DNA from 4 places in the Ramlibacter sp. 2FC genome. Region 2 is predicted to be linked to each of the others. Evidence: predicted binding sites of a transcription regulator. Region 2 holds the regulator's gene; each other region holds the start of a gene.
The links. The regulator sigma-54, encoded in region 2, starts transcription at its own class of promoters, with help from an activator protein. The targets are predictions, from matches to a motif close to TGGCANGNAANCTGCTTT.
Positions count from the first base shown of each region.

Region 1: glnA (type I glutamate--ammonia ligase) is a predicted target of sigma-54. The motif match lies at 2,613-2,630, and genes of this name have one in related genera.
Region 3: nirB (nitrite reductase large subunit NirB) is a predicted target of sigma-54. The motif match lies at 1,454-1,471, and genes of this name have one in related genera.
Region 4: FFS10_RS18640 (CmpA/NrtA family ABC transporter substrate-binding protein) is a predicted target of sigma-54. The motif match lies at 2,497-2,514, and genes of this name have one in related genera.

Region 1 is NZ_SCMM01000047.1:25,326-30,101, reverse strand. It holds gene FFS10_RS17935 (sterol desaturase family protein) at 1-625, shown strand, start outside; gene FFS10_RS17930 (EI24 domain-containing protein) at 682-1,566, shown strand; gene FFS10_RS17925 (competence/damage-inducible protein A) at 1,532-2,461, shown strand; gene glnA (type I glutamate--ammonia ligase) at 2,677-4,092, shown strand; gene FFS10_RS17915 (hypothetical protein) at 4,228-4,749, shown strand; gene glnL (nitrogen regulation protein NR(II)) at 4,755-4,776, shown strand, end outside.
Region 2 is NZ_SCMM01000006.1:2,412-7,187, forward strand. It holds gene FFS10_RS04165 (THUMP domain-containing class I SAM-dependent RNA methyltransferase) at 1-254, opposite strand, end outside; gene FFS10_RS04170 (RNA polymerase factor sigma-54) at 343-1,890, opposite strand; gene lptB (LPS export ABC transporter ATP-binding protein) at 1,908-2,696, opposite strand; gene lptA (lipopolysaccharide transport periplasmic protein LptA) at 2,702-3,325, opposite strand; gene FFS10_RS04185 (thiol:disulfide interchange protein DsbA/DsbL) at 3,432-4,076, opposite strand; gene FFS10_RS04190 (SPOR domain-containing protein) at 4,128-4,776, opposite strand, start outside.
Region 3 is NZ_SCMM01000040.1:10,967-15,742, forward strand. It holds gene FFS10_RS16420 (bifunctional protein-serine/threonine kinase/phosphatase) at 1-1,262, opposite strand, end outside; gene nirB (nitrite reductase large subunit NirB) at 1,500-3,959, shown strand; gene nirD (nitrite reductase small subunit NirD) at 4,020-4,397, shown strand; gene FFS10_RS16435 (molybdopterin oxidoreductase family protein) at 4,426-4,776, shown strand, end outside.
Region 4 is NZ_SCMM01000052.1:970-5,745, reverse strand. It holds gene FFS10_RS18660 (branched-chain amino acid ABC transporter substrate-binding protein) at 1-126, opposite strand, end outside; gene FFS10_RS18655 (Hsp20/alpha crystallin family protein) at 258-638, shown strand; gene tsaD (tRNA (adenosine(37)-N6)-threonylcarbamoyltransferase complex transferase subunit TsaD) at 625-1,680, opposite strand; gene FFS10_RS18645 (ANTAR domain-containing response regulator) at 1,743-2,369, shown strand; gene FFS10_RS18640 (CmpA/NrtA family ABC transporter substrate-binding protein) at 2,685-3,929, shown strand; gene ntrB (nitrate ABC transporter permease) at 3,955-4,776, shown strand, end outside.

The DNA.
Region 1 (4,776 bases), on a different contig from region 2:
GGCGGGCTGGCACACCTGGCACCTGGACGAGCTGTGGCCCGGCGTCACGGATCAGGCCCTGGTCAGCCTGCTGATCTACCTGGTGGCCTTCGATTTAGTCGACTACTGGCTGCACCGCGCCCAGCACCACTTCCACTGGTGGTGGCAGCTGCACGCGCTGCACCACGCGCAGCGCCAGATGACGATGTGGAGCGACAACCGCAACCACCTGCTGGACGACCTGCTGCGTGACTGCCTGATCGTGGTCCTGGCACAGGGCATAGGCGTGGCGCCGGGCCAGTTCGTCGCCATCGTCGCCTTCACCCAGCTCAGCGAGAGCCTGCAGCACACCAATCTGCGGCTGTGGTTCGGCCCGGTCGGCGAGCGCCTGTGGATCAGTCCGCGCTTTCACCGTCTGCACCACAGCGTCGGGCTGGGCCACGAGAGCGCCGGCAAGGGCACGCTGGGTGGCTTTAATTTCGGCGTGCTGCTGCCCTGGTGGGACATGCTGTTCGGCACCGCGAACTTCGAGCTGCGCTACGACCCCACGGGGGTGCGCGACCAGGTGGAGCAGGGGCGGGACTATGGCCGCGGCTTCTGGGCGCAGCAACTGCTGGGACTCAAGCGCCTGCTTGGTCGCGCCTGAACGGGTGCGCGAGAGCCCGGCCTGGGCCGGCCGCCACCTCGGGTTATGCTCCCGCCATGACGCTGTTCCTGGACTCCTTCTGGCGCGCCGTGGCTTACTGCATGCATCCGCGCGTGATCGCCCTGTCCTTCCTGCCCCTGGTGGCGATGGTCGCCCTGGCCCTGGGCCTGGGTTATCTCTACTGGGAGCCGGCGCTCGACGGCGTGCGCGCCATGCTCGAGGGCTCGGACCTGCTGACCCAGCTCTGGCGGTGGCTGGAGGGCCTGGGCCTGGGCCAGCTCAAGACCGTGCTGGCGCCGCTGATCGTGATCTTCGCCGTCACGCCGCTGATCGTCGTGTTCTCGCTGCTCGCGGTCGGCCTGACCATGGCGCCGGCCCTGGTCAGGCTGGTGGCCGAGCGCCGCTTCGCCCATCTCGAGCGCAAGCGCGGCGGCTCGCTGGCGCTGAGCCTGCTGTGGTCGTTCGGCTCCACGCTGCTGGCCCTGGTCGCGCTGGTGCTGTCCCTGCCGCTGTGGCTGGTGCCGCCGCTGATCCTGGTGCTGCCGCCCCTGATCTGGGGCTGGCTGACCTACCGCGTCATGGCCTTCGATGCCCTGGCCGAGCATGCGAGCAAGGACGAGCGCCAGGAAATCCTGCGCCGCCACCGGCTCTGGCTGCTGGGCATAGGCGTGCTCACGGGCTACCTGGGCGCGGCGCCCAGCATCGTCTGGGCCTCAGGCGCGCTGTTCGCGGCGGCCTTCGTGATCCTGGTGCCGGTGGCGATCTGGATCTACACCCTGGTGTTCGCCTTCGCCTCGCTCTGGTTCGCGCACTACAGCCTGGCGGCGCTGGAGCGCCTGCGCGCCGAGCGGCCGCCCGTGGCTCGGCCGGTCGAACCAGTGGCCGCCGAGACGCTAGCATTGCGGGATGAATCCCCAGCCATCCCCCCGTCCGGCGCCTGAATCCGCAGGCAGCCAGCCCGAGGCCTTCGGCCTGATCATCATCGGCGACGAGATCCTGTCGGGCAAGCGCGCCGACAAGCACCTGCCCAAGGTGATCGAGCTGCTGGCCGCGCGCGGCCTCTCGCTGGCCTGGGCCGAGTACGTGGGCGACTCGCCCGAGCGCATCACCGCCACACTGCGCCGCGCCTTTGCTTCCGGCGAGGTGGTGTTTTCCTGCGGCGGCATAGGCGCGACACCGGACGACCACACGCGCCAGTGCGCGGCGCGCGCGCTGGGCGTGGACCTGCTGCTACACCCTCAGGCCGAGGCCCTGATCCGCGAGCGCATGCAGGACGTGGCGCGCGAGCAAGGCCTGAGCTACGAGCCGGACCGCGCCGACAACGTGCATCGCCTCAACATGGGGGTGTTTCCGCGCGGCGCGCAGATCATCCCCAACCCCTACAACAAGATCCCCGGCTTTTATTGCACGGCGAGCAGCGCCGGGCCGTCCCAAGCTGCGCGGCCCCCCTCGGGGGGCAGCGACTCACACGAAGCGGGGGAGCGTGGCGGCACGGTCTATTTCGTGCCGGGCTTTCCCGTCATGGCCTGGCCCATGATCGAGTGGGTGCTGGAGCAGCAATATGCCCAGCATTTCAGCCGCGGGGCGCGGGTCGAGAAATCCATCATCGTCTACGGCGCCATGGAGGCCACGCTGACCCCGCTGATGGAGTCCATCGAGCAGCAGCATGCCGGCGTCAAGGTGTTCAGCCTGCCCAGCGTCGACCACCCGCAGTACGGCCGGCACATCGAGCTCGGCGTCAAGGGCGATCCGGCCCTGGTGGAGCCGGCCTATGCGGCCCTGCTGATTGGGCTGCAGGCATTTGACCTAAAATTGGGCCCCGAATTGGTGCGTTAAACAAAAGCACCCAATATGGTGCATTATTGATGCACCATATTGGCTCAATCCTTTGGATGCATGGCTATTTTTACTTGCGCCTGCCTGCCTTTGCGCCATGCAAGTCAAGGCACAATACCGGCTTCCCGGCCAGCCTGGCCGCCGCTTGCGCTGGCACAGAAACTGCATCCCGGTCCACGTTTAGTTTTTACCACCCATCCAAACAGGAGAACCTGATGGCCAAGAGCGTCGCAGACGTCATGAAGATGGTGAAGGAGAACGAGGTCAAGTTTGTTGACTTCCGCTTCACCGATACCCGCGGCAAAGAGCAGCACGTGACCGTGCCGATTTCGCACTTTGACGAGGACAAGTTCAGCGACGGCCACGCCTTCGACGGCTCCTCGATCGCCGGCTGGAAGGGTATCGAAGCTTCCGACATGCTGCTGATGCCGGACTCGAACACGGCCAACGTCGACCCCTTCTTCGAAGAGTCGACCCTGATCCTGACCTGCGACGTGCTCGAGCCGGGCGACGGCAAGGCCTACGACCGCGATCCGCGCTCGATCGCCAAGCGCGCCGAAGCCTACCTCAAGGCCTCCGGCCTGGGCGACACCGCCTACTTCGGACCGGAGCCCGAGTTCTTCATCTTCGACGGCGTGCGCTGGAAGAACGACATGAGCGGAGCCTCCTTCGAGATCGAGGAGTACGAAGCCCCCTGGAACACCGGCGCCAAGCTCGAAGGCGGCAACCGCGGCCACCGTCCCACGGTCAAGGGCGGCTACTTCCCCGTGCCCCCGGTCGACAGCATGCAGGACATGCGCGCCGAGATGTCGCTGATCCTCGAGTCGCTGGGCATCCCGGTCGAAGTGTTCCACCACGAAGTGGCGGGCGCGGGCCAGAACGAAATCGGCACCAAGTTCAGCACCCTGGTCGAGCGCGCCGACTGGACGCAGATGCTCAAGTACGTGGTGTGGAACGTGGCCAACGCCTACGGCAAGACCGCCACCTTCATGCCCAAGCCCCTGGTCGGCGACAACGGCTCCGGCATGCACGTGCACCAGTCGGTCTGGAAGGACGGCAAGAACCTGTTCGCGGGCAGCGGCTACGCCGGCCTGTCCGACTACGCTCTGTACTACATCGGCGGCATCATCAAGCATGCCCGCGCGCTGAACGCGATCACCAACCCCGGCACCAACAGCTACAAGCGCCTGGTGCCCGGCTTCGAAGCCCCGGTCAAGCTGGCCTACTCCAGCCGCAACCGCTCGGCCTCGATCCGCATTCCGCACGTCGCCAGCGACAAGGCCCGCCGCATCGAGGCGCGCTTCCCCGATCCCCTGGCCAACCCCTACCTGTGCTTCTCGGCCCTGCTGATGGCCGGTCTGGACGGCGTGGAGAACAAGATCCATCCGGGCGAAGCCGCCACCAAGGACCTGTACCACCTGCCGCCGGAAGAGGACGCGCTGGTGCCCACCGTCTGCCACAGCCTGGACCAGGCCCTCGAGTACCTGGACAAGGACCGCGCCTTCCTGACCAAGGGCGGCGTGTTCACCGACTCCATGATCGACGCCTACCTCGAGCTGAAGATGGCCGAAGTCACGCGCTTCCGCATGGCCGTGCACCCGGTCGAGTACGACATGTACTACTCGCTCTGATCCACACCCCTGTGTGGCTCGAAAAGGACGGCGCAAGCCGTCCTTTTTGTTTGGGGTGGCCCTTTCGTTGAGAAGGTCCCGGAATTGCCCCATACTCGGGAGCAGCGAACGCCTCGGGTCGAGGCGAGGAATTGCATGAAGTTTGTCTCCTGCCTGCTGTTCTCCATCCCTGTCGCGTCGGCCCTGCTGCCGGCTCCGGCGCTGGCCCAGGACCGCATCTACCGCTGCGGCAACGAATACACCAACAAGCCCACCGAGGCCCAGATGCGCCAGTGCAAGCTGGTGCAGGGCGGCAACGTCACGGTGGTGCAGGGTACGCGCCCGGCCGCCTCGGGTACTGCCCCTGCCGTGGCGCGGCCGGCGGCTTCGGGTGCGCCCGGCCAGCGCGTGGGCTCGGACGAGCAGCGCGCGCGCGACGCCGACGCGCGCGCCATCCTGGAGGCCGAGCTGAGGAAGGCCGAGGCGCGCCACGCCGAGCTGCTCAAGGAATACAACAACGGCGAGCCCGAGAAGCTGGGCCCCGAGCACCGCAACCACCAGAAGTACCTGGATCGCGTGGCCGAGCTCAAGGCGGCCGTCGCGCGCAGCGAGAGCGACGTCGCGGGCATCAGGCGCGAGCTGGCGCGCCTGGGCGTCGCGGTGCCTGCGTCAAAATAGTCGGCTTGAAAAAGCCCAGCCCCCACC
Region 2 (4,776 bases):
GCCACGCCGGCGGCCGCCTCGTAAAGGTCGGCCTCACCGCGGTAGGGGCGCTGCGCCAGCTGCACCAGCACGCGCTGCGCCAGGCGGCTGTGCAGGTTGAGAAGCATCGCGTCGCGCCAGGAGGCGCGCGCCAGCACGCCGCCGCGGCCGGTCAGCAAGTCCTGGCCGGTAAGACCGGTCAGTGCATGCACCTCGTCGGCCAGCAAGCCCTCGACGCCGGCGGCGCACGGAAGAAAAAGTTGTAGTTGATTCATGTATTGAGCGCCGCCGGGCCGCCCCAAGGCGCGAAGGCCCCCTCGGGGGGCAGCGCAGTACACGCAGTGACAAGCGTGGGGGCCATCCTTACAGGGCTTTTCTGAGGTTGGCGGGCGCGATGCGCAGCGCCTCGCGGTACTTGGCCACGGTGCGGCGCGCGCACTCTATGCCCTGCTCCTTGAGCATGTCGGAAATCTGGTTGTCGGACAGCGGCTTCTTGGGGCTCTCGGAGGCGACGAACTGCTTGATCAGGGCGCGCACCGCCGTGCTCGAGGCGTTGCCACCGGCCTCGGTGCCCAGGGCCGAGCCGAAGAAATACTTGAGCTCGAAGGTGCCGTAGGGCGTGGCCATGTACTTGGCGGTGGTGACGCGCGAGATGGTGGACTCGTGCAGGCCCAGTTCGTCGGCGATCTCGCGCAGCACCAACGGGCGCATGGCGAGCTCGCCGTGCACGAAGAAGCTCTTTTGCCGCTCGACGATGGCGTTGGCCACGCGCAGGATGGTGTCGAAGCGCTGCTGGATGTTCTTGATGAACCAGCGCGCCTCCTGCAGCCGCTGCTGCAGCGCCTGGTGGCCCTCGCCGCGGCCACCGCGCAGCGCGTTGGCGTAGATGTCGTGCACGCGCAGGCGCGGCATCACGTCGGGGTTGAGCTGCACGCGAAACTGCGGCTGCGAGGCGCGTCCGGTCTTGACCACGATCACGTCGGGCACCACCACCTGGCGCTCCACGTCGACGAAGCGCCGCCCGGGCTTGGGCTCGAGCCGGGCGATCAGGGCGATCGCGGCGCGGATCGCGGCCTCGGGCTCGCCGCACAGCTGGACCAGGCGGCGCATGTCGCGCCGCGCCAGCAGCTCGATGGGCTGGGCGCAGATGCGCAGCGCGGTGCGCGCCACCGCGTCCTCGGGCGCCTCGGCCAGGCGCGCACGCAGCTGCAGGCTCAGGCATTCGGCCAAGTTGCGCGCGCCCACGCCGGTGGGCTCCAGCGACTGCAGCAGGTACAGCGCCAGCGTGAAGCGGTGCACCAGCTCCTCGAACTGCTCCAGGTCCTCGCGCCCGGCCAGGCTCTCGGCCAGCGACTCGAGCGAGTCCTCGAGGTAGCCGTCGTCGTTGATCGACTCGATCAGGAAGCGCAGGACCGCACGGTCCAGTTCGGACAGGCGCAGCGCCAGGGCCTGGCGGTGCAGGAACTCGGTCAGCGACTCCTGGCTGCGCGCCAGCTCGCCGGCGTCTGCCACCTCGTCGTCATCGCTGTGCTTGCGCGCCGGCGCATCGCCGCCCCACTCGCTGTCGTCGGGTGCGAGCTCCACGCTGCCATCGCCCTCCCAGCTCTCGGTGCCGTCGAGCTCGGCCTCGACTGTCGCCGCGGGCCCCTCGTCGGCACCCGTGCCGACGGGCTCGGCCGCGGCCTCGGACAGGCGATCTCCGGCGCTGGGCCCGGCGTCGGCCTGCTCGAGGCCGTAGTCCTCGCGCGGCGCCTCGTCGTTGGCCAGCTCCAGGAAAGGGTTCTCGTCGAGCATCTGCTCGACCTCCTGGCTCAGCTCCAGCGTGGACAGCTGCAGCAGGCGGATCGACTGCTGCAACTGGGGCGTGAGCGCGAGGTGCTGCGAAACGCGCAGCGAGAGACCCTGTTTCATGGCACGGCCTGTGGCGCTTACATGCGGAAGTGCTCGCCCAGGTACACGCGGCGCACTTCGGCGTTGTTCACGATCTCCTGCGGCGTGCCCTGGGCCAGCACCCGCCCCTCGCTGATGATGTAGGCGTGGTCGCAGATGCCCAGCGTCTCGCGCACGTTGTGGTCGGTGATCAGCACGCCGATGCCGCGGCTCTTGAGGAAGGCGATGATGCGCTGGATCTCGATCACGGCGATCGGGTCGATGCCGGCGAAGGGCTCGTCGAGCAGGATGAAGCGCGGCGAGGTCGCCAGGGCGCGCGCGATCTCGACGCGGCGCCGCTCGCCGCCCGACAGGGCCACGGCCGGCGAGTCGCGCAGGGGCTCGACGCGCAGGTCCTGCAGCAGGTCCGTGAGGCGGCGCTCGATCTCCGCGTCGGCCAGCGGCTTGCCGTCGGCGCCGCGCTGCAGCTCGAGCACGGCGCGCACGTTGTCGGCCACGCTGAGTTTGCGGAAGATGGAAGCCTCCTGCGGCAGGTAGGACAGGCCCAGGCGCGAGCGGCGGTGGATGGGCATGTGCGCCACGGCTTGGCCGTCGATGCGGATCTCGCCCGCGTCGGCGCGCACCAGGCCCACGATCATGTAGAAGGAGGTGGTCTTGCCCGCACCGTTGGGGCCCAGCAGGCCCACGACCTCGCCCTTTTTCACCGACAGCGAGACGTCGTGCACGACCTTGCGGCTGCCGTAGGACTTCTGCAGCTGCAGGGCCTCGAGCCGCCCGTCGCCGGCGGCCTCATGCGACCCGGTGGCCGCCGGGTGGGAGCGCGCCACCGCCGTCACGGGCGCTCCCCGCCCAGGCTGGTGCTGGGGCGCAGGTTCGGCGTCCCCTGGGGCGCTGCCGGCGCCGAGGCGGCCGATCGCGGCGCCAGCATGGCACGCACGCGGCCGCCGGGTGCGGCGGCGCCGCTGGCGCCGGCCGGGCGCGGCGTGCCGTCCACGGTGAAGACCTCGGTGCTGTTGTTGTAGACGATCACGTTGCCGGTGATCTCGTCGTTCAGCGTGCTGCCGCGGTAGCGCCGCAACTCGGCGCGGCGGGTGAAGCGCACGCTGTCGGCGCGCCCGTCGTAGTCGATGACCTCGCCCTCGCCCTCGATGTACTCGTCGGGCGCGCCGCGCTTCTGGCGGAAGAAGGCGCGCTGGCCGGCTTCGGCGGTCAGAGTGCCGTACTGGCGCCCCTCGGCGTCCTGGCGCACGTCCAGCCGCGCGCCGCGCATGACGATGGTGCCCTTGGTCACGACCACGCGCCCGGTGAAGGTGCTGGTCTGCTTCTGGTCGTCGTAGCGCAGCGTATCGGCCTCGATGTTCATGGGCTTGTCGCGGTCGGCACGCTCGGCGGCCGCAGGCAGCGCGCAAAGGACCAGGGACAGGGCGAGCAAGTGCTTGGCGTAGGGCGTTTTCATAAGGGCATGAATCTTGCTCGATTGTAGCGGCGCAGGCCGCGGAGACCTGGCGCCGCCGCATGAAAAAGCCCGCATCGCGGGCTTTCGACATGACCTGGCCGCGCGCTCAGCGGCCCTTGCGCGTCTCGTCGACCAGGTAGTTGACCACCTGCAGGGCGCGCTCCATGCTGCCGGCCAGCGAGCCATCGGTGTAGTAGCGGCCCGCGATGCCCAGCGAGGGCACGCCCTCGACCTTGAAGGCCTCCTGCAGCTGCACCGCGCGGCGCAGCTTGCTGGCCACGCCGAAGGACTTGTAGACCTCGGCAAACTTGGCCTTGTCCAGGCCCTGCTTCTCGGCCCAGGCCAGGATGGTCTCGTCGCGGTTCAGCGCCTGGCGCTCCACGTGCACGGCGTGGAACACCTTGCGGTGCAGCTCCTCGAGCTTGTTCATGGCTTCCAGCGTGTAGTACAGGCGCTGCTGCGGCGCGAAGTCGTCGCGGAAGGCCACCGGCACGCGGCGCACGCTCACGTCCTTGGGCGCGGCCTTGACCCAGGCGTCGAAGGCCGGCTCGAAGGCGTTGCAGTGCGGGCAGCTGTACCAGAAGAACTCGATCACCTCGACCTTGCCGGCCCCGGTCTCGACCGGCACGCGCTTGTCCAGCTCGATGTAGTCCTTGCCCTCGCGCGGCTTGAAGGCCTGGGCCGAGGAAAGGGCCGGGACACCCGCCAGCGCGACTGCGGCCGCCCCCATGGAAAATTCACGACGTTTCATTGATTGATTCACTCCTGTTCCTCACAGAGCCCGGCCGGTGGCCGAAGTTCCTCAGCGCTGCACGCGCACCAGGGCCGCCTCCACGCCGTTGCCCTCCAGCCGCTCCTTGAGGCGCTCGGCGGCATCGCGCTGGTCGAACGGGCCCACGCGCACTCGGTAGACCGTGCGGCCGGCCTGCTCGCGCTCGCTCACGCGCGCCTCCACGCCCATCAGCGAGAGCTTGGCACGGTGCGCCTCGGCGTCCTCGGGGGTGCGGAAGGCGCCGGCCTGCACGAAGTAGCTGAACGGGTCGGCCGTCGCGGCGCCCGCCTTGGCGCGCGCCAGGTCGCCCAGCGGGTCGGCCGAGGCGGCCGGCCGGCTCGCCGGCGGCTTGGCGGCGGGCGCCGCGTTGGGACCCGCGCCGCGCAGGATGGGGATCTCGGGCGCCGGCGCCGGCGTGGCCGCAGGGGCCGGCGCGGGAACCACGGCGCCGACGGGACCGCTGGCCGCGGGCGGCGCGGAGCGCGCCGGGCTCTTGCCGTACAGCGGCGCGTTCGGGTCCCAGTCCTTGTTCTTCCTGGCCTCGGCCGCGTCCTGGTCGGCCGAGCGCGGCTGGTTCTTGTTCAAGAAGGGCACGGGCATCTTGGTCACGTAGATCGCCACAGCCAGCGCCACGCCCAGACCCACCAGCAGGCCGACGATGAAACCGAGGAAGGTTCCG
Region 3 (4,776 bases), on a different contig from region 2:
CCGCTCAAAGCCACGCCCAGGTCCAGCAGGCGCAGCACCCCGTCCTCGCCCTGGTGCAGGTTGGCCGGCTTGACGTCGCGGTGGATCACGCTCTGGCGGTGCAGCAGGCCCAGCGACCGGGCCGCCTGCGTGGCCGCGCTCACCGCCTGGGCCGGGCCGAACCTGAGGCCGCGGTCCAGCATCTGCTGCAGGGTTTCGCCGCCATGCCAGTCGTAGAGCAGGTAGAAGGCGCTGGGCGCCTGGCCGCTCGGCGGCCCTTCGTGCAGCGCGACCAGATGGTCGGCCGCGCGGCTGGACTGCATGCGCTTGGCCAGCCAGGCCTCGTGCGCCAGCATGGCGCGCTCCTGCGCGTCGTGCGCACGCAGCGGGTGCAGGGTCTTGAGCGCGTACAGCCGGCCGGTGCCGGGCGTGGGGGCATCCGCCCGCACCTGGTAGAGGATGTTGATGCCGTTGTCCGCCACCACGGCCGTCACGGTCAGGCCGTCGAGCTGGTCGCCGACCTTGAGCCTGGGCGGCATGGGCAGCGCCTGCGCGCGCAGGTTCTGGTCCTGCAGCGTGGCCGCCTGCAGGCCCTTGACGCGCACCACCAGCGCCGTCACGTTGTCGTGGCTGCCGCGCTGCAGCGCGGCGGCGGTCAGCGCCTCGCTCATGGCCTGCGCGTCGACGGTATCTGCAAAACCCAGCAGGCGCCGCTCGTTGAGCACGTTGTGCACCCCGTCGCTGAGCAGCAGGAACAGGTCGCCGACCTGCAGCTCGCCCTGGCTGTAGTCCACCAGCACCCGGTCCTCGGCGCCGATGGAGCGCAGCAGCTGGTGGCTCAAGTCGGGGTGCGCGACCACGTGGTCGTGCGTGAGCTGGCTGATCTGGCCCTCGCGCAGCAGGTAGGCGCGCGTGTCGCCCACATGGGCCAGCGACCAGGACTGGCCGCGCAGCACCAGGGCCGTCAGCGTGGTCAGGCCCAGGGCCGGCCGGCGCCGCTGGTTCAGGCCGGCCAGCCACTGGTTCTGGGCGCCGATGACGCGGTCCAGCGCCACCGTGGTGTCCCAGGTTTCGGGCGTTCCGAAGTAGTCACGCACCAAACTGGTGACCGTGGTTTGCGCCGCCTCGCGCCCCATGCCGCCCGTGCTCACGCCGTCCGCGATCGCCGCGATCGCGCCCATGGCCTCTGCGCCCGGGTCGGGCAGCATGGCGGCGCAGAAGTCCTCGTTGACTTCCTTCTTGCCGGCCAGCGAGTTCAGGCCGATGTCCAGTTCAAAACTCATGCACCAAGGGAAAGCAGGTTTCGTGCCCAGGATGGTGCACCCAAGGCGCCAAGCCTGCCTAAGCCCCCACCGGAACCATGGCCAAAGGGCCCGATTGCTATCTTATTCATAGCTTTTCGTGGCTATTTTCCAACGATTCCAGCCCCGGGATGCCGGGAAATGGGGCGCCATGCACCGGCGCGGCGAATGGCTGGCATGGGGATTGCACTGCTACGGCATTCGCAACGGAGATGCAGCGTGAAGAAATCCAGACTGGTGATGATCGGCAACGGCATGGCGGGCGTTCGCACGCTGGAAGAGCTGCTGAAGATCGCCCCCGACCTCTATGACATCACGGTGTTCGGCGCCGAGCCGCACCCCAACTACAACCGCATCCTGCTGTCGCCGGTGCTGGCCGGCGAGCAGACGCTGGACGAGATCGTGCTCAACGACTGGGCCTGGTACAAGGACAACGGCATCACCCTGCACGCGGGCTGGAAGGTCACGCAAGTGGACCGCGTGCGCCGGGTGGTGCACGCCGAGAACGCCGCCGGCGAGAAGCTCAGCGCCGAGTACGACCGCCTGCTGATGGCCACCGGCTCCAACCCCTTCATCCTGCCCATCCCCGGCAAGGAGTTGCAGGGCGTGCTGGCCTACCGCGACATCGCCGACACCCAGGCCATGATAGACGCCGCGGCCAAGTACAAGCACGCCGTCGTGATCGGCGGCGGCCTGCTGGGCCTGGAGGCTGCCAACGGCCTGATGAAGCGCGGCATGAGCGTCAGTGTGGTGCATGTGATGCCCTGGCTGATGGAGCGCCAGCTCGACGACGTGGCCGGCAAGCTGCTGCAGAAGTCGCTGGAGGACCGCGGCCTCAAGTTCCTGATCGGCGCCCAGACCCAGGAACTGGTCGGCGGCGAGGATGGCCGTGTCAAGTCCGTGAAATTCAAGGACGGCACCGAAGTGCCTGCCGACCTGGTGGTGATGGCCGTGGGCATACGCCCCAACACCGAGCTGGCCGAGAAGATGCGCCTGCACTGCAACCGCGGCATCGTGGTCAGCGACACCATGCAGACCACCACCGACGCGCGCATCTACGCCGTCGGCGAATGCGCGGCTCACCGCGGCATCGCCTACGGCCTGGTGGCGCCGCTGTTCGAGCAGGGCAAGGTGGTCGCCAACCACCTGGCGCAGTTCGGCATCGGCCGCTACACCGGCTCGCTGACCTCGACCAAGCTCAAGGTCACCGGCATCGACCTGTTCTCGGCCGGCGAGTTCATGGGCGGCGAGGGCACCGAGGAGATCGTGATGAGCGACCCCTTCGGCGGGGTCTACAAGAAGCTGGTGATCAAGGACGACAAGCTGGTCGGCGCCTGCCTGTACGGCGACACGGTGGACGGCAGCTGGTACTTCAAGCTGCTGCGCGACGGCCGCAGCGTGCACGACATCCGCGACCGCCTGATGTTCGGCGAGTCCAACATCGGCGACACCGGCCACGAGGGCAACACCAAGGCCGCCGCCATGGCCGACAGCGACGAGGTCTGCGGCTGCAACGGCGTGACCAAGGGCGCCATCTGCAAGGCCATCAAGGACAAGGGCCTGTTCACGCTGGACGAGGTCAAGAAGCACACCAAGGCCAGCGCCTCCTGCGGCTCCTGCACCGGCCTGGTCGAGCAGATCCTGATGTTCACCGCGGGCGGCGACTACTCGGCCACGCCCAAGATGAAGGCCATCTGCGGCTGCACCGACCATGGCCACCAGGCGGTGCGCGACGCGATCCGCACCCCGCTGCCCGACGGCGGCAAGCTGCTGACCACGCAGGACGTGTTCAAGTACCTGGACTGGCGCACGCCCAACGGCTGCGCCACCTGCCGCCCGGCCGTCAACTACTACCTGATCAGCACCTGGCCGCACGAGGCCAAGGACGATCCGCAGAGCCGTTTCATCAACGAGCGCAGCCACGCCAACATCCAGAAGGACGGCACCTACTCGGTGATCCCGCGCATGTGGGGCGGCCACACCACGCCGAACGACCTGCGCCGCATCGCCGACGTGGCCGACAAGTACCAGATCCCCACCGTCAAGGTCACGGGCGGCCAGCGCATCGACCTGCTGGGCGTGAAGAAGGAAGACCTGCAGGGCGTCTGGAAGGACCTGGGCATGCCCAGCGGCCTGGCCTACGCCAAGGCGACGCGCACGGTCAAGACCTGCGTGGGCAGCGAGTGGTGCCGCTTCGGCACCCAGGACAGCACCCAGATGGGCAAGGACCTCGAGCACGCGCTGTGGGCCATGTACTCGCCGCACAAGGTCAAGCTGGCCGTCAGCGGCTGCCCGCGCAACTGCGCCGAGTCCGGCATCAAGGACGTGGGCGTGATCGGCGTGGACTCGGGCTGGGAGATCTACGTGGGCGGCAACGGCGGCATCAAGACCGAGGTCGCGCATTTCCTGGTCAAGGTCAAGACCTCGGCCGAGGTCATGGAATTCGCTGGTGCTTTCCTGCAGCTGTACCGCGAGGAGGGCTGGTACCTCGAGCGCACCGTGCACTACATCCACCGCGTCGGCCTGGACCATGTCAAGAAGAAGATCCTGGACGACGCCGAGGGCCGCAAGGCGCTGTGGGAGCGCCTGCAGTTCAGCCTGGACGGCGCGCCCGACCCCTGGCTCGAGTCCGAGCAGGCGGCGGTGGACACGCGGCAATTCACGCCTCTGCCGGCCTGAAAAACGGACCCTCAACGCGCGCCGCGACGCGGCGCGCTCAGCGATGAAAGAGACTGGAAAATGAGCAACTGGAAAGTGATTTGCCGGGTGGAGGACATCCCCGTGCTGGGTTCGCGCCGCGTGGCGCGCGAGAAGGGCCTGGACGTGGCCGTGTTCCGCAACGAACAGGGTGAAGTGTTCGCCCTGCTCGACCGCTGCCCGCACAAGGGCGGGCCGCTGAGCCAGGGCATCGTGTTCGGCACCAGCGTGGCCTGCCCGCTGCACAACTGGACCATCGGCCTTCATGATGGCTGCGCCAAGGCGCCCGACGAGGGCTGCACCCCGCGCTTTGCCGTCAAGGTGGAAAACGGCCTGGTCTCGCTTGACACCCAGGAACTCGCCAGCCACGCGACCGACCTGGTGCGGCCGCTTGCCGGCCCCTGCCAGCAGGCGGCCTGACCGCCCCAACCCCCCGGCAGCCTATACCATGCTCTTCGGCCGCAAGCGTCGCAAACCCATCTCCATTCCGGTCAAGGACGTCAAGGAATGGAAGTACACCACCTGCAACTACTGCTCCACCGGCTGTGCCATCGAGATCGGACTGAACGAGAGCGGCCGCATCGTCACCAGTCGGGGCCATGCCGGGGCCGACGTGAACCGCGGCAAGCTGTGCATCAAGGGCCTGCTCGAGCACGAGCTGTTCGACTCGCCCGGGCGCGGCAAGGTGCCGCTGATGCGCGACAAGGCGCACCTGCCGTTTGCGCCGGCCAGCTGGGACAGCGCCCTGGACCGGACCGCCGCCGAGATCAAGCGCATCCAGGCCAGCTACGGGCGCGAT
Region 4 (4,776 bases), on a different contig from region 2:
GCTCTCGATCAGGGCCAGCTTGACGGGGGCCTGGGCCGTCGCCTGGGCCCGCAGCGCCAGGGGTGCGAACAACGAGCTCAGGGCCAGGGCGGTCGATTTCAAGACCCGGCGACGATCATTTTTCATGCAACAAGCTTCTCTTGAAAAAGCGGCGTGGCGCGCACAGATGGGGCCATGCGGTGCTCATGGTGGAGCGCCGCGCAGTGTAAGCGCTGGCCGGCCCCGGCCCGCCTCATGAATCGACAAGGAGCTTTGACATGTTTTTCGGACCCGTCGTTCGCACCCGCACCGTCCCGCCCGCCTACCGTTCTTTCGACCGCAGCTTCGAGCGCTTGGTCAACGACGCCTGGAGGGACAGCACCCAGCGCGGGCTCGACCTGGCGCAGGACGACAAGGCCTGGACCCTGTCGCTGGACCTGCCCGGCCTGGCCAAGGAAGAGCTGAACATAGGCATCGAGGGCGCCGTGGTGCGCATCGCGAGCAAGCCCGAGGCCCGGCGCCAGGTGCGCGCCGCCTACGAGCTGCCGCAGGACATCGACGCCGGCGCGAGCAGCGCCAAGCTCGAGAACGGGGTGCTGACCCTGACCCTGGCCAAGCAGCCGCCTATGGCCAAGGCCACGCAGCTCACGGTGAACTGAGGCTTCTTCCGGCCACCAACGCGTCCAGCGGCCAGCGCGGCTGGACGTCGAAGGCATAGGCGCGGCGGGCCTGCTGGACACCCGCCTGCAGGCGCATGGCCGCGGCCATCGCGATCATCGCGCCGTTGTCGGTGCACAGCGAGAGTTCGGGGTAGTGCACGCGCACGCCGCGCCGGGCGCAGGCCGCGTCGAGCTGCTGGCGCAGCTCGCGATTGGCCCCCACGCCGCCGGCCACCACCAGGCGCCTGAGCCCACTCTCTTGAAGGGCGGCCAGCGACTTCTTCACGAGCACATCGACGATCGCGGCCTGGGTGGACGCCGCGAGGTCGGCCTTGCGCGCCTCGAGCGCATCGCCGAGCTTGCGCGCCTGTGTCATCACCGCGGTCTTCAGCCCGGCAAAGGAGAAATCCAGGTCGCCGCTGTGCAGCAGCGGGCGCGGCAGCTTGAACGCCGCCGGGTCGCCCTGCTCGGCCAGCCGCGACAGCGCAGGCCCGCCGGGGTAGCCCAGGCCCAGCAGCTTGGCCGACTTGTCGAAGGCCTCGCCGGCCGCATCGTCTATGGTCTCGCCCAGCAGCTGGTAGCGGCCCACGCCGTCCACGCGCATCAGCTGCGTGTGGCCGCCCGAGACCAGCAGCGCGACGAAGGGGAACTCGGGCGGGTCGGCGCTCAGGAAGGGCGAGAGCAGATGGCCCTCGAGGTGGTGCACGCCGAGCACCGGCTTGTCCAGCGCCGCTCCCAGGGCGCAGGCCACGCCCGCGCCGACCAGCAGCGCGCCGGCCAAGCCGGGACCGCGCGTGTAGGCCACCACGTCCAGATCCGGCAAGCCGCGGCCCGCCTCGGCCAGCACCTGCTCGGTCAGCGGCAGCACGCGGCGGATATGGTCGCGGCTGGCCAGCTCGGGCACCACGCCGCCGTAGGCCTGGTGCATCTGGATCTGGCTGTGCAGCGCATGGGCGCGCAGCGCCGGCACGCCGGCGCCGGCTGCCTCGACCAGCGCCACACCGGTTTCGTCGCAGGAGGATTCGATGCCCAAAATCAACATAGGGAGGCGAGTTTAGCGCCGCAGGGCCATGGGTCTGGCGTGATTCTTGCATCTCCCTGCACATGAACGAGGCGCTCAGAATCATCGTCGTGGCTCCCGAGCTGGCCGTCGCCGACCCCAGCGACGCGGCGGCGCTGGCGCAGGCCGAGCGCTCGCGTTCGCTGCGCATCGCCCTGCTCGAGAACGGCTACAACCTGATCGCCGTCCTGCCCTCGGACGCCTTTCTGCCGCAGCGCATCGCCCAGCTGCAGCCCGACATGGTGATCGTGGACGCCGAGAGCGAGGCGCGCGACACGCTGGAGCATGTGGTGATGGCCACGCGCGACGCCAGGCGCCCCATCGTGATGTTCACCAACGACAGCGACACCCGCCATGTCAAGGACGCGGTGGCGGCCGGCGTCTCGGCCTACGTCGTCGCCGGCCTGGCGCCCGAGCGCATACGCCCCATCCTGGATGTGGCGATGGCACGCTTCCAGCACGAGCAGGCGCTGCGCGCCGAGCTGGCCGAGGCCCGCACCGAGCTGCAGGACCGCAAGCTGATCGACCGCGCCAAGGGCCTGCTGATGCAGCGCCAGGGCCTGAGCGAGCAGGCCGCCTACGACAAGCTGCGCAGGACCGCCATGGACAAGAACCTCAAGCTGGCCGAGGTGGCCCAGCGCATCCTGGACGTGGCCGACCTGCTCGGTTGAGCCCCCGCCCTGGTGCAGCGCACAACGAAGGTGCGCAGCCCCTGGCCCCAGCCCCCAAGCCCGTGCATCCCTGGCCTGCAGGTGATTCTGCGCTGCGCAGGCCCTGGCAAAACGAGCCCAAAGAAGCTGGCACGGCCCTTGCTTTAAACCCTGCAAGACCAAAGATGGTCGTTTGAGCAGCCCGGTCCAACGGCGGACCAGGCCACTCACCCCGGACAAAGGCGTCCCCACCCGCGCACGGCCCTGCAGCCTGCAGACCGCGCGCACGGTGAGGACGCCTTTTTGTTTTTTCTGCCTAGCCCTTTGGAGTGATGCATGACCGACTTTCTCAAGACCAGCCTGAGCCGCCGCACCGTGCTGCAGACCGCCGCCGTAGGCGCCGTGGGCCTGAACCCCGCCTTGCGCGCCGCCGTCTACGCCCAGGGCTCGGACGCCCCCGAGAAGAAGGAGGTCAAGATCGGCTTCATCCCGCTGACCGACTGTGCCAGCGTGGTCATGGCCTCGGTGCTGGGCTTTGATCAGAAGTACGGCGTCAAGATCATCCCGACCAAGGAGGCCAGCTGGGCCGGCGTGCGCGACAAGCTGGTCAACGGCGAGCTCGACTTCGCCCATGTGCTGTACGGCCTGGTCTACGGCGTGCACCTGGGCACGGCAGGCCCAAAGAAGGACATGGCGGTGCTGATGGCTCTGAACAACAACGGCCAGGCCATCACCTTGTCCAAGACGCTGGCCGACAAGGGCGCAGTCGACGGCCCTTCGCTGGCCAGTCTGATGGCCAAGGAAAAGCGCGAATACACCTTCGCCGGCACCTTTCCCACCGGCACGCACGCGATGTGGATGCACTATTGGCTGGCCGCTGCGGGCATCAACCCGGTCGCTGGCGCCAAGCTGATCACCGTACCGCCGCCGCAGATGGTGGCCAACATGCGCGTGGGCAACATGGACGGCTTCTGCGTGGGCGAGCCCTGGAACCACCGCGCCATCATGGACGGCATCGGGATCACGGCCAACACAACCCAGGACATATGGAAGGACCATCCCGAGAAGGTGCTGGGCACCACCGGCGAGTTCGTCAAGAAGTATCCGAACACCACGCGCGCCGTGATGATGGCCGTGCTCGAGGCCAGCAGGTGGATCGACGCCGGCCTGCAAAACAAGATGAAGATGGCCGAGACCGTCGCCCAGAAGGCGTACATCAACACCGGCGTCGACGCGATCAACCAGCGCATCCTGGGCCGCTACCAGAACGGCATGGGCAAGACCTGGGACGACCCCAACCACATGAAGTTCTTCAACGACGGCGCAGTCAACTTCCCCTACCTGTCCGACGGCATGTGGTTCCTGACCCAGCACAAGCGCTGGGGCCTGCTCAAGGACCACCCCGACTACCTGGCCGTGGCCAAGCAGATCAACCAGGTCGACCTGTACAAGTCCGTCGCCAGCGCCATGAAGATCAGCGTGCCCAAGGACCCGATGCGCACCAGCAAGCTGATCGACGGCGTGGTCTGGGACGGCAAGGATCCCAGGAAGTACGCCGACGGTTTCAAGATCAAGGCCTGAGGCCGCATTCAGCAAGGAGCACCCCATGGTCAGTGCCGTTTTCCACTCCCCCCTCGCGATGCCGGGCAGCGCGCCGGCCGCCGCCGCGGCGCGGCCCGCCGCGCCTCAGCCGGTCGCGCCCGCGGCCTCGGCCGCCAACGAGCCCGTGAAGCCGGACCAGGCCCAGCCCGCGCGCCCCGGCTTCGACTGGCGCGGCCTCTGGCTCAGGGTGCTGCCGCCGCTGCTCGGCCTGGGCTTTCTGATCGGCCTCTGGGCCCTGGTGTCGGTCACCACCGGCGCCAGCATCCCCGGCCCGGCCGAGACCTGGCAGCAGGCGGTCGAGGTGTTCAGCGACCCCTTCTACCGCAAGGGCCCGAACGACCAGGGCGTGGGCTGGAACGTGCTGTCCTCGCTGCAGCGCGTGGCCCTGGGCTTCGGCCTGGCCGCCGTGGTCGGCATCCCGGTAGGCTTCATGATCGGGCGCTTCGGCTTCCTCGCGCGCATGTTCAACCCGCTGATCAGCCTGCTGCGCCCGGTCTCGCCGCTGGCCTGGCTGCCGATCGGCCTGCTGGTGTTCAAGGGCGCCAACCCGGCCGCGATCTGGACCATCTTCATCTGCTCGATCTGGCCCATGATCATCAACACCGCCGTGGGCGTGCAGCGCGTGCCCAGCGACTACATGAACGTGGCGCGCGTGCTCAACCTGTCCGAGTGGAAGATCGTCACCAAGATCCTGTTCCCCGCGGTGCTGCCCTACATGCTGACCGGCGTGCGCCTGGCCGTGGGCACGGCCTGGCTGGTGATCGTCGCCGCCGAGATGCTGACCGGAGGCGTGGGCATAGGCTTCTGGGTCTGGGACGAGTGGAAC